Regions from separate parts of the Bacillus lumedeiriae genome, predicted to be linked through region 4. Evidence: riboswitches for the same ligand, from Rfam matches in the RefSeq annotation. Region 4 holds a riboswitch; each other region holds the start of a gene.
The links. A riboswitch is a leader RNA that binds a small molecule or an ion and turns the genes downstream of it on or off. The one in region 4 is predicted to bind S-adenosylmethionine.
Positions count from the first base shown of each region.

Region 1 (3,222 bases), on a different contig from region 4:
TTGTGTTCGGATGGCCGGCTACGCTTGGATCAACGATATTATCAATTGCTTGCAGCGGATAAGCGGCACGTGTATTTTCTGTCAAGCTGTTGTCATCGTAGTCAGGAATGCGTGTTTCTTCGTCAAGAACAACATTTTCAAGAACAGAACCGAAACGGATGGCATCGAAAATTTGAGGTTCTTTTTCACGGGAAAGTCCGATTGTTTTTGCGTAGCATCCGCCCTCAATATTGAAGACACCGTTAGAAGACCAGCCATGCTCATCATCACCGATTAAGCGGCGGTTTGGATCTGCGCTTAATGTTGTTTTACCTGTTCCCGAAAGACCGAAGAATAGAGCAACATCACCTTCGTAACCAACGTTTGCTGAGCAGTGCATAGATAAAATATCATTTTCAGGAAGAAGGTAGTTCATAACAGAGAAAATTGATTTCTTCATTTCCCCTGCATATTCCGTTCCACCGATCAAGACGATGCGGCGCTCAAAAGACACGATAATAAATGCCTCTGATTTTGTACCATCTACAGCAGGATCTGCTTTAAAGCTTGGAGCGGATACGATCGTGAAGCCAGCTTGATGATTCTCTAGTTCTTCCTTCGTAGGACGAATGAAAAGTTGATGAACAAACAAGTTGTGCCATGCATATTCGTTGATGACCTGAATTGGCAGACGGTGTGCTTGATCTGCTCCTGCAAAACCTTTGAAAACGAATAGTTCTTCTTTTTCACTTAAATAGTTGATTACTTTCTTGTATAATTGATCAAACACTTCAACAGAAATTGGCTCATTGACTGAACCCCAGTCGATTTTATCTTTGGTGGACGGTTCTTCAACGATAAATTTATCTTTAGGAGAACGCCCTGTATATTTGCCTGTTTCAGCACACACTGCACCAGAAGCTGTTAATACGCCTTCTTTGCGGTTAAGTACTTTTTCCACAAGTAATGGCACAGACGGCTGCATTGTTACGTTAGAACCCTTTAAAAGCTCCAAAATTTCGCTTGAAACGCTCACAGTCTTCATAAATTAATAACCATCCTTTATTTAAATTTAAATTAGTTATTTTTTTATCGTTTACTCAAAAGTAGTATAGCACATTCCAATTAATAGTCTATACTATTGATTTATTTTTTTGTAATTTTTTATTTATAACATACCCATTTCTCTATAAGAAGAAAAGCGGAAAAAGGAGGAGCTTTTTACGTGAAATTGGTTGACATCGCTGGCTGGATTTCGTATGATTTAACCTTGAACGGATACTCTTATCCTGAGCTGGCGGAGGGACAGGCCCGATGAAGCCCGGCAACCTGCTTGAATGTACGTGGCAGCCGCATAAACTGCCGTTGCTTATACATGTATAAGCTTCTTTTTCAAGACAAAGGTGCTAACCTGCTGCAAGGGCAAAACCTTGAACGATAAGAGTGAAAGGCCTATGTTGAAATGACCAACCTTTCCTCTCTTTATTTTCAGGAGGGGTTTTTTATTTTTTAAAAGGATAAACTTAGGGACATGAGTACCGTATAATGAACGATCAGCTGAACGAAAAGCTGATCATTTTTAAGGAGGAAGTTTCATGACAAAAAAACGCCGTCTTTTTACTTCAGAGTCAGTAACTGAAGGACATCCGGACAAAATTTGTGATCAGATTTCTGATGCTATTCTAGACGAGATCTTATCAAAAGATCCGAATGCACGTGTAGCAGCGGAAACATCTGTGACAACTGGCCTTGTGCTTGTAGCTGGGGAAATTACAACAACTTCTTATGTAGACATTAACAAAATCGTTCGGGAAACAGTAAGAGAAATTGGCTATACGCGCGCGAAATACGGATTTGATGCCGAAACGTGCGGTGTATTGACGTCTATTGATGAGCAGTCTGCTGATATTGCGGCAGGAGTCGATGTTGCGCTTGAGGCACGTGAAGGCCAGATGAGCGATGAAGAAATCGAAGCGATCGGTGCGGGAGACCAAGGATTAATGTTTGGATTTGCCTGCAATGAAACGAAGGAATTGATGCCTCTTCCAATTTCACTTGCTCATAAATTATCCCGCAGGTTGACAAAAGTGAGAAAAGATGATGTGCTTTCTTATTTGCGTCCAGACGGAAAAACACAAGTGACGGTTGAATATGATGAGAATGACAAGCCAGTCAGAGTAGACACGATTGTTATTTCTACTCAGCATCATCCGGAAGTAACACTTGAGCAAATTCAGCACGACTTACGCGAACATGTCATTAATCCAGTTGTTCCTGCTGAATTAATTGATGAAGAAACAAAATTCTTTATCAACCCGACAGGCCGTTTTGTTATCGGCGGTCCACAAGGAGATGCGGGCTTAACAGGCCGGAAAATCATTGTAGATACATACGGTGGTTATGCGCGTCATGGCGGAGGAGCTTTCTCCGGTAAGGATCCGACAAAAGTAGACCGTTCCGCTGCGTATGCTGCCCGCTATGTAGCAAAAAATATTGTCGCTGCCGGTCTTGCGGACAAATGTGAAGTTCAGCTAGCCTACGCAATTGGTGTAGCACAGCCTGTATCCATTTCAATTGATACATTTGGTACTGGCATAGTATCTGAAGATGTGCTCGTTCAGCTTGTCCGCAGCAACTTCGATTTACGTCCGGCTGGTATTATCAAGATGCTTGATCTGCGCCGTCCAATTTATAAACAAACAGCGGCTTATGGACATTTTGGCCGTACAGATGTTGATCTTCCTTGGGAAAGAGCAGATAAGGCGGAAACGTTAAGAGAGCAAGCAACAAACTAAACAAAGGTTCAACGTTCGTTTGGGCCGCCATCAGGCTGCTTGTAAACAATCTGAAGCCTTCAAACTCGTTAGGAGTTTGAAGGCTTTTTTTGAATGCTTTTATAATAATGTCCCTTTTCTACATACTCTCTAACGATTCTTTCCATGTCTTGTCGATCTGCATCATTCACAGGACGAATGACTTTTGCGGGCCGTCCAAAGGCGACTGAGTGAGGAGGGATGATTTTCCCTTGTGGAACGAGGCTTCCTGCACCGATAAAAGCACCTTCACCAATTTCAGCATTGTCTAAGATGATGGAGCCCATGCCAATGAGTGCGTTTTTTCTAATTTTGCAGCTATGCAGAATGACTTGATGGCCGATCGTTACTTCATCTTCAATGATCAGCGGATTGTTAGGACTTTGGTGCAGGACTGAATTATCTTGTATACTTACTTTTTTGCCGATAA
Region 1 covers NZ_JAUIYO010000001.1:658,518-661,739, reverse strand. Annotated here, with positions in the region: gene pckA (phosphoenolpyruvate carboxykinase (ATP)) at 1-1,024, opposite strand, end outside; SAM riboswitch class I at 1,261-1,423, shown strand; gene metK (methionine adenosyltransferase) at 1,575-2,774, shown strand; gene QYG89_RS03345 (gamma carbonic anhydrase) at 2,843-3,222, opposite strand, start outside.
Region 1: another riboswitch for S-adenosylmethionine. It lies ahead of metK (methionine adenosyltransferase); the one in region 4 lies ahead of QYG89_RS10775 (bifunctional homocysteine S-methyltransferase/methylenetetrahydrofolate reductase).

Region 2 (3,222 bases), on a different contig from region 4:
AAACATGGAGCGAATCGGCTTTTCTGTTTCCAGCAAGACTTCTCCTAATAGGTTCATGTTCATCGTTCGCGTTGGATACTTCTGTAGATCTGGACGCTGCAGTGCTTGTTTATTGTAGGCTAAATAACCAGAATTGGATTTGACTGCGCCGCCGCCTTTTAACAGCCATTGGCCTGTTAAAGCGGGCAAACAGGAAATCGTTCGGACAATCATGCCTCCGTTATCATGATGCTGCAAGCCATTGCCAATTCGAATCATGGAAGGGGAGGTCGTCCCATACATGCGGGTCAATTTATAAATATCTTCAACAGATACTCCTGTAATGCCGGCAACCGTGTGCGGATCATAGGCCTCTACATGTTTTTCAAGTTCTTCGTACCCGACTGTATATTCTTCTAAAAATGACCGATTGACTAGATTTTCCTTATAAAGAATGTGCATCATGCCTAAGGCGAGTGCGCCGTCAGTTCCAGGAAGAATTGGAATAAACCAATCAGCCATTCGTCCAGTTTGGTTTTTATGGACATCAATGACAACAATCTTTGCTCCATCTTTTTTTGCCTTTTGTGCGATCATCATTTGGTGCATATTCGTACTGACCGCGTTAATGCCCCAAATGATAAATAACTTTGTTTCTGTCATCTCTTCAGGATCAGAGCCGTGGCTGCCGCCCATTGTATAACCAAACCCGGTAGAGCCAGCGATTGAACAGATCGTCCGGTCGAGCTGACTTGCTCCGAGGCGGTAAAAGAAACGCCGATCCATTCCTTCTGCATTCAGTTTCCCCATATTTCCATAAAAGCTGTAGGGAAGAATGGACTCAGCACCTTCTTCTGAAATCAGCTTTTTCCAATGATCAGCAATCGTTTCAATCGCTTCCTGCCAACTAATAGGAGTAAATGTTCCTTCTCCTTTTTTTCCAACACGTTTTAAAGGAGTGCTCAATCTTTTATGATCATAAATGCGTTCACTCATATTTCGAACTTTGTTGCAAATGCTCCCTTTTGTCACGGGATGATCAGGATCACCTTCAACTTTGACGATTTTTCCATCCTTTTTGTGTACAAGAAGTCCACATTGATCGGGACAGTCGAGAGAACAAACTGAAGGAACGACACCATTTTCTATATCAATATACGATTGCATATCTGTTATCCCTCCGTGAAAAAAATAACTTTATAGATTATAACATAGTGAATTAATGTTTAGAAGGTTCGGAAAAATGAGTTGACTTCTATTTGATTCTCCTATAGAATCGAGTACAACAAAACATTGAATCCAATTAAATACGTTTTATTTTCTATCCAGAGAGGTGGAGGGACTGGCCCAGCGAAACCTCGGCAACATTATTGTGCCAATTCCAGCAAGCAGTGCTTGAAAGATAGAAAGAGCGAATCTTTTATTTGTCGTAAGAACAAAATGAAGTAACGATCTCTTTCCGTCTCTTCGGAAAGAGATTTTTTTTGCTTTATTTTATCAGTTATTAGAGCTGAATAGTGGGATTTAAATTTAAGACAAACGAAGGGAGGGGCTGCAAATGAATGTCTTAGTCACGGCACCTTATAACGAGGCAGGTCTTTTACAATTAAAAGATTTATTTGGAGAATATACTTATCTCCCTTGGAAAGAAAACGGCAGAGCGTATAACGAAGCAGAGTTAATCTCGCTCTTAAAAGAATCAAATGCTGAAGGTTTAATTGTTGAGTTAGATAAAGTGACAGAAAACGTATTGGCTGAAGTACCGAAATTGAAATTTATTGGTGTATGCCGCGGCATGCCTTCCAATGTTGATATAAAAGCTGCAACTAAAAAAGGAATTCCGGTATTTTTCACCCCTGCACGCAACGCTCAAGCAGTTGCTGAATTGTTCATTGGAAACCTCATTACATTCTTTAGACATACTATTCCTTCTTCTGAATGGTTGAAGCAGGAAAAATGGAATGAGGACTACTTGCAGGCTTATGTAAAATTCAAAGGGAATGAGATTGCAGGAAAAACAATTGGAATGGTTGGGTTTGGGGCTGTGGGACAACGAATTGCGGCTGTTCTTGAAGGGTTTCAATGCACGATACAATACTATGATCCTTATGCGGAGAGTCAAAATCCTAATTATACTCGTGTATCTTTAGAAGATGTTTTTTCGACAAGTGATGTAGTTTCTATTCACTTACCCCGAACAGAGGAAACCATTGGAATGATTAATGAACATTATTTAGGACTTATGAAAGAAGATGCCGTTTTAGTAAATACGTCAAGAGCTGTAGTCGTTGAAAGAAAAGCCCTTGTTTATGTTTTAAAAGAACGGAAGATTAGGGGAGCCATTTTGGATGTATTTTATCATGAGCCTCCTGATCAAAGTGACTATGAAATTATCCAATTACCAAATGTGTTAGCCACTCCTCATCTTGCGGGTGCAAGTTATGAGGTTGAGGATCATCACGTATCCATTATGAATCAAGCGGTAACGAAGTGGCATACACAACATACCTTTCAAATTCCAACCTTATATAATAGGAAAGGCTTGGATGAAATGTCATAAGAAAGGAGTGGAAAAGTGACGATCAAACAAGGTTATTTAGTATTTGATATTGGTACTGGAAATGCGAGGGTAGCAATCGTTGCGACTACAGGTGAAGTTGTCCATGTTGAGCGAGAAGATATTCATTATGAAACAGAGCCTCTTTATCCTGATAGTCGCTACTTTTCACCTGATTTACTTTGGAAACAGCTAGTTGGATTAGCAAAAAAAGCGATAGCGAGTGTCCCGCATGTGACAATTAAGGCGATAACATCAACGAGTCAAAGGCAGGGAATTGTCCTTCAAGATCAGGATGGATATTCATTTATTGGTTTACCGAATATTGATAATCGAGGCCGCGAGTGGGAAAAAGAGCTGTTAGATCCCGATTATATCTATAAAACAACGGGACGATTGCCATCTGCATTGTTTTCAGCTTTAAAGCTAATAGCTCTCAAAAAGAGGCAGCCGCTGTTATGGGATCAGATCACATCGTTTACTAGTATTAGTGATTGGGTGACGTATAAATTAAGTGGTGTACTCATTTATGAGCCATCACAGGCGACAGAAACGTTACTATATGATGTTCGAAAAAAAGAATGGTCTGAGGCGATGTGTGCTCGAATTGGGCTTTCTCCGAGCTTATTACCCGAACTAAGATGGTCTGGCTCCATTCTTGGTGAAATTCTACCGACTGTGGCAAA
Region 2 covers NZ_JAUIYO010000006.1:48,467-51,688, reverse strand. Annotated here, with positions in the region: gene QYG89_RS09835 (molybdopterin-containing oxidoreductase family protein) at 1-1,146, opposite strand, end outside; SAM riboswitch class I at 1,298-1,388, shown strand; gene QYG89_RS09830 (2-hydroxyacid dehydrogenase) at 1,538-2,539, shown strand; gene QYG89_RS09825 (FGGY-family carbohydrate kinase) at 2,555-3,222, shown strand, end outside.
Region 2: another riboswitch for S-adenosylmethionine. It lies ahead of QYG89_RS09830 (2-hydroxyacid dehydrogenase); the one in region 4 lies ahead of QYG89_RS10775 (bifunctional homocysteine S-methyltransferase/methylenetetrahydrofolate reductase).

Region 3 (3,222 bases), on a different contig from region 4:
TCCTGTTGGCCCGCGAATGGATTGGGCGTTTACTGGCAGTTGATCGCCCGCCTATGCTTCTTTAGAAACACCTTGAAGCCTTGAGCCGGTGGTCTTACTGTCAGTTAACGCGGGATAAATATCACGGTGCATTAGTAAACAGGCACCCATCCTTCTTCTGTCACAAAAATACGAACAGCAACAACTTTCCGGTCCTCAGCTAATGTAAAGTAGTGGCGGACATTTTCCGGAACAGAGATCAAATCACCTGGGTTTAAATGAACTTCAAAAAACCGCTCATCTTTTCCTTGGATAATGAAAATTGCATGGCCGCTCGCAATAAAACGTACTTCATCATCTGTATGATGATGCTCACGCTCAAAGTTTTTCAATAATTCTTCAAGGTTAGGTGTATGATCAGCAAGTGAAATAACATCCCATGCTTTGTATCCACGTCTAGCTGAAATATCCTTAATCTCTTCTTCAAATGCATCTAACACGCCTTGCTTTTCTTCGTCACTCAATACGTATTTCTCTTGTAAATGAGAAGGTAATTTATGAATATCCCAATGTTCATAAATGACATCGTTCTGCTGTAAAAATGAAATCACTTCTTCTTGATTGTCAATAACTTCATTTGTTCCTTGAATTTTGATCGTTGTCATCTTATATTCCCCCTAATTATTCAACATCTTATTTTAACTTTTCTAAAATTTCAATACAATCATAAAACGTATCAAAAGGTTGATAAGGAATTGACAGTGTCTCGCATTTTTCTGATAAGTAATCTCTTGCTATCACTGTATCGGCAATTTTCGCAGCTTGTAAATCAGTTACTGAATCACCGATCACGATGGAATGCGTGTCCCCGCTTGACAGCGCACGGATAATAGAAGGTTTACAGCACCCACAATTTTGGTTCGGACATTTCTCATCACACGCATGAGGCCAATGAATGTGAATATTCTCTCCACTGAAATCCCCTTCATTGCAATATAGTCCAGTAATCGACTCAAATGGCTGTAACATCGGTTTTACGAAAAAGTCAATTCCTCCACTTACAATGTAAAGAGGAATGTTTTGTTCTTTCGTATACCGAACGAAGTCATTAAACCCGTCTCTTATTTCGGCCGTTTCCAAAACAAAGTCAACTATTTCCTGCTTCAAAGAAGAAGGAAGAAGCTGAAACATTTTTCCGACGCCCTCTTGAATACTGATGGATTGAGATAACACATCATCCTTCAACTTCTCCCATTCAGGAGGGGCAAACTGCTTCATAATACTAATAATGTTATCTTTCTTCGTCACCGTACCATCGAAGTCACAAAAGATGATTGGCTTTTTCAAGATGTCGTCACTTCTTTCCATAGCATTTAAAAAAACCTCTTCTATTAAGAAGAGGTTTAAAAAAACAACTTCTTATCTTCCAACATCGTTGCTGTAAGAATTAGCACCGTGCTCACAACGAGTCGGTTGCCGGGCTTCTTAGGGCTTATCCCTCCGCCTGCTCCTGATAAGAGTTTATTTGTTAAGTTTATATTCATATCATACCACTAGGATTATGACATGTTCTCTCATCACTGTCAATATCCTTTTCTTGTCCAGCTGCAGCGCCTTGTTCCTCGGGTCAAATAACCTTCCACCAATGAAGCCAAAGGGCGGCTTCTTTGGTGAAAGAACATTTGCCTGTCGGAGCAGTTCAGGCGCTTTCGCTTTTCTTGTCCAGCTCCGCCTCCTTGGGGCTCGAGGTCATATGCCATTCTGGCCAGAAGGTTCAAGAGCAACCTTCCAGCCGGCTCGTCTTATGCTTGTCGCCGATAAGCGGGCGCCTTCCGCTTTTCTTTATGAAACGAGTGTTGCTGTTTTTTTGCGCATGTTTTCTTCTTCCGGTACTCGGATGAATTTAACAATGATTGAGCTAATCAGATGAAGTGCCGCGAAGATCCAGATCACTCCTTCTGCTCCAATGAGACCGATAAAGGCTAAAGCTAAAGCTGGTGCAACGAATGTCGATAAACCAGCGCCAAGGTTTAGCACGGACATAGCCGCTCCCTTATCTTCCCCAGCAACAGATGGTACTAGTGCTCCAATTGGAACGTAACCGGCCAGCATACTTCCCCAAATAAATCCGACAATGCTTGTCGCGAGAAGGTTTCCGTTTGTAAGTACCGGTGTGTAATATAAAAGGACAGTGAAAACAGCACAGCCAACGCCGCCAAACCACATGATCGTGTTTTTCCAGCCAAATTTATCTCCAACAATTCCGAAAATCAAATTAAATAGAATATTCCCCATGAAAGCTGTACCCCATAATTGCAGCCAAACTGTTGTTTCAATTCCATGTTCCGCCATATGAAGCGGCAGGAACACCGGAAATCCGTAAGCACCTAAACTATTAATTACTCTGACAACTCCACCGGCAGCTACCCTTGGGTTCGTCTTCATAATCGTGATTCCTTTTAATAGTTCATTTAATTTTTCTTTTGTGCTTGAACCTTTTTTCTGTTCAAACTTGTCTTTATTCATCACTAAAGCAAAGAACGCACCGACACATACCCAGAAAATAGAAGTCCATAATGTATTGATGTATCCAAAATGTTTAAGTGCATAACTTGAATACCAAGCGCCAAGTACCATCATTCCTGCACAAAACGCAAACCAAAACCATCCAACAGCTGTACTTAATTTATGTTGAGGTGTACGATAAATCACCCACGTTAAAAAGGAATAAACAAAAAGAGGATAACCGAACCCTTTAATAAAGTACGTCGCTAACATAACTGGATAATTCATGCTTTCAAATCCAAACGTGATAAATCCTGCTGTACCCACAATATAAAATAATAATCCCATGAGCATCGAACGCTTTGCGCCAAACGCTTCTAAACAAACCCCTGAAAACCAAGAAGCAATCGCTATAGAAATACCGTATACACTAAAAATGGCCGCTGCATGCTGGATAGACAAGCCATTTTCGATAAGGAACGGACTCAGCCACCCGGCTTCAAGCCCATCTCCCATCATAAACAGCATCACACCTAAAAAGCCCCAGCCTAATTTTTTAGGTATTCCAATTTTATCTAACATGTTTGTTTCCTCATCTTTCCTTATTATTTATTCTAGTTGTTATATGCTGCATTTATCTTTGAAAAAAAATGTTGTGCTTGTTTCCACTCTTCGTACATCCAGTCATCATGTCCACGGTCAGGCGTAATTACCTTGATATCACCTGATAATGCATCA
Region 3 covers NZ_JAUIYO010000006.1:44,579-47,800, forward strand. Annotated here, with positions in the region: gene QYG89_RS09810 (cupin domain-containing protein) at 132-644, opposite strand; gene QYG89_RS09815 (2-hydroxy-3-keto-5-methylthiopentenyl-1-phosphate phosphatase) at 673-1,347, opposite strand; SAM riboswitch class I at 1,396-1,499, opposite strand; gene QYG89_RS09820 (MFS transporter) at 1,822-3,066, opposite strand; gene QYG89_RS09825 (FGGY-family carbohydrate kinase) at 3,099-3,222, opposite strand, start outside.
Region 3: another riboswitch for S-adenosylmethionine. It lies ahead of QYG89_RS09815 (2-hydroxy-3-keto-5-methylthiopentenyl-1-phosphate phosphatase); the one in region 4 lies ahead of QYG89_RS10775 (bifunctional homocysteine S-methyltransferase/methylenetetrahydrofolate reductase).

Region 4 (3,222 bases):
TTCAAGTATTCATTACAGCCGTCGTATTCTTCGCCGCCGAAATCATCCTCTGTTAAATCGGCTTGCTGAAGCATCGTGCCCATTGCACCATCTAAGAAAAGAATACGTTTTTCCAGCTCTTGTTCAATTGGATATTGTTTGGACATGAGTGATCCCTCTTTCATTCTTTTTTCTATCCAGCTCTTCGATGTAATGGATCAATTCAATCGACATTTCATAGCGCATAAATGGTGTAATAATGTATATGCCGTTAAACAGCTCTGCGGCTGTATCGATTAATTCTTTTGCAATTCTAACTCCTTCAAGTGCCGATGCCTCTTTATCATGTTCGTATGCTTTCATTCTAGCAAGTGTTTCGTCTGACAGTTTAATGCCTGGCACTTCATGATGAAGAAATTCAGCATTTCGTGAACTTGTTAATGGCATAATGCCAAGAAAGATTGGAGTCGGCAAGTGTTTCGTTGCTTCATATACTTCAATAATCTTTTCTTTCGTAAAGACCGGCTGCGTAATAAAATAATCGGCCCCGCATTCAATTTTCTTCTCAAGGCGTTTAACAGCCCGGTCAAGTACACGAACATTTGGATTAAACGCGGCTGCCACTGAGAAGTTGGCTTTTTGCTTGAATGGCTTTCCGGAAAAAGAAATTCCTTCATTCAGCTGTTTAATCAATTGGATGAGTTCCATACTTGAAACATCATATACAGAAGTAGCGCCAGGAAAGTCGCCGACTTTTGTTGGATCACCCGTAATAGCGAGTATATCATGAAGCCCAAGTGCATGCAGTCCCATTAAGTGGGATTGTAATCCAATCAGATTGCGGTCCCGACACGTGATATGAACGAGAGGACGAATGTGATGCTTCATTTTAAGTATAGATCCCATCGCCAAGTTACTGACACGTGGAGAAGCGAGTGAATTATCAGCCATTGTAATCGCGGCTATTCCTGCTTCATGCAAGGCCTTAGCTCCTTCGATGTAAGTGGTCGTATCCAAGTGCTTCGGTGTATCCAGTTCAACAATAATCGTCCGTTCTTTTTTTACTTGTTCGCTTAGCGGAGGCACAATAGGCGGAATGGATTCTTTAATCGTAATTGGCTTTTTAGGGATGACTTTCTTCTCCGTAATAGGTGCAAGACCAGCAAGTGCTTTTTTCGCTGCTTCAATGTGTTTTGGTGTCGTACCGCAGCAGCCGCCGATGAGACGGACACCTGCATTCCGAAGGCGGACAGCTGCTTGGCCAAAGTAATCGGCTTCTGATTCATAGACAATCCGTCCATCTTCTACATCAAGCAGGCTGGCGTTTGGATAAGCGGATAAAAAAGCCTTTTCTGGGAGCGTTACTTCTTCAAATGCCTGAATGGTATGATAAGGGCCGAGGCGGCAGTTTACGCCGACAATGTCTGCTCCAAGCGCTTCTAGCTGTTTCAATGCATGATTTAATGAAAGTCCATTTTGCAAAATACCAGGTTCATGCATAGATACTTGAGTAATCACCGGCAAATCGGTCATCTTGCGAATGAATTGTAAAATAGTCGTTAATTCTTCAAAATCGTAGTATGTTTCAAATAAGAGACCGTCTGGATCTTCTGACAAAATGGCCTCTGCTTGCTGCCGAATCGCTTCTTCGATATCAGGAAGAGGTGCGCTGCTTTTGCCAATACCGCGAATGCCGCCAATGGTGCCGAGAACGAATCGCTGTTCTGGTGCCGCTGCTTTCTTGGCAATGCGTACCGCTGCTTTATTTAATTCCAGTGCGCGGTCTTCCAGTCCGTATCTTGCAAGCTTTATAGCGTTGGCACTGTACGTATTTGTTTGAATAATATCAGCGCCTGCCTTGATATATTCACGATGAATCTTTTCAATAATTTCCGGTTTTTCTACATTGAGTTCCTCATAGCAAAAATCAATGCCATAAGAATAGAGAAGAGTGCCTATTGCACCATCAGCTGTCAATACTTCATTTTGCAGCCTGTCTAATAGCTTCATAGTGTCCGTCCTTTCCAACCACTTATTTCTAATCATAAGAAAAAGCCCCCTTAAACATAGCAAGAAGGCTTTACATCGTTAATGTTTGATCCTTCTTATCTTTCAAACTGATTCAGCAGTTTGCTGGATTTAGCACCTAGGCCCGCTAGCGGCTGGTTGCTGAAGCTTCACAGGGCCAGTACCCTCAGCTTCTCTTGATAAGAAATACGTTACTATTCACTTAATCTGATAATTGAACATATCATATCCCTTTAGCAGGAATTAGTCAATAGAAAATTTAGAATAATTTAAATAGGATTGTCGAATAGTGTTGGGCAGGATATACTGGCTTTAAATAAAGGAGGATTAAGATTGAATCAGTTTCGGTATTCTTTATTTATTTTAATAGGGGCAAGCAGTTATGGCTTTCAAGCTTCTATTGTTAAGCTGATGACGAATGCCGGCTATGAGGCGGCTCATGCGGCTAGTTCTCAATACCTTTTCGGACTGCTGCTGCTGTTCATTCCATTTATCTTAACAAAACGTGTGAAGGTAAATGGCAAACAGACTTTGTCCCTGTTTGGTGTCGGCATTTTATTAAGCTTAACAGGAGTATTTTATGCTATTAGTATACAGGAGCTGTCTGCTTCAGTAGCCATCGTTTTGCTTTTCCAATTTACCTGGATTGGAGTTCTCATTGAATCTATTTATTTAAGAACTTTTCCTTCTCATCTAAAGATCATTTCAATTATTCTTTTATGGGTAGGTACACCATTCGCTGCTGGTGTGTCCCCTGAAGGGCTAGGATTGTTAAACAATACAAAAGGTCTTGTGTATGGTTTTCTTGCTGCCTTGATGTTTGCATTGTACCTCTTCTTTAGCGGCAAAGCAGGAAAAGGGGTGCCAACGATTCAAAGAAGCTTCATCATCGCTATTAGCGGATTGCTCACTACTTTTCTATTTATATCGCCTGCTTTTATCGTCGATGGCACGATCACGGACGGTTTGTGGAAATATGGCTGGCCGATCGGATTGTTTGGCGTATTTGTGCCTGTTGTTTTCTTTGCATTAGGTACACCGCATGTCGATTCAGGGATAGCGGCCATTCTTGGTGCTGCGGAATTACCAGCGGCAATGATTGGAGCGATGCTCATTGTTGGAGAACAATTGACACTCGGGCAGGCAGCCGGGATTGTACTAATCTTAATCGGTATTGGTGTTCCGCAATGGCGTTCGAGGAAAAATGTGGATTCA
Region 4 covers NZ_JAUIYO010000007.1:67,900-71,121, forward strand. Annotated here, with positions in the region: gene metH (methionine synthase) at 1-146, opposite strand, end outside; gene QYG89_RS10775 (bifunctional homocysteine S-methyltransferase/methylenetetrahydrofolate reductase) at 124-1,989, opposite strand; SAM riboswitch class I at 2,082-2,193, opposite strand; gene QYG89_RS10780 (EamA family transporter) at 2,341-3,222, shown strand, end outside.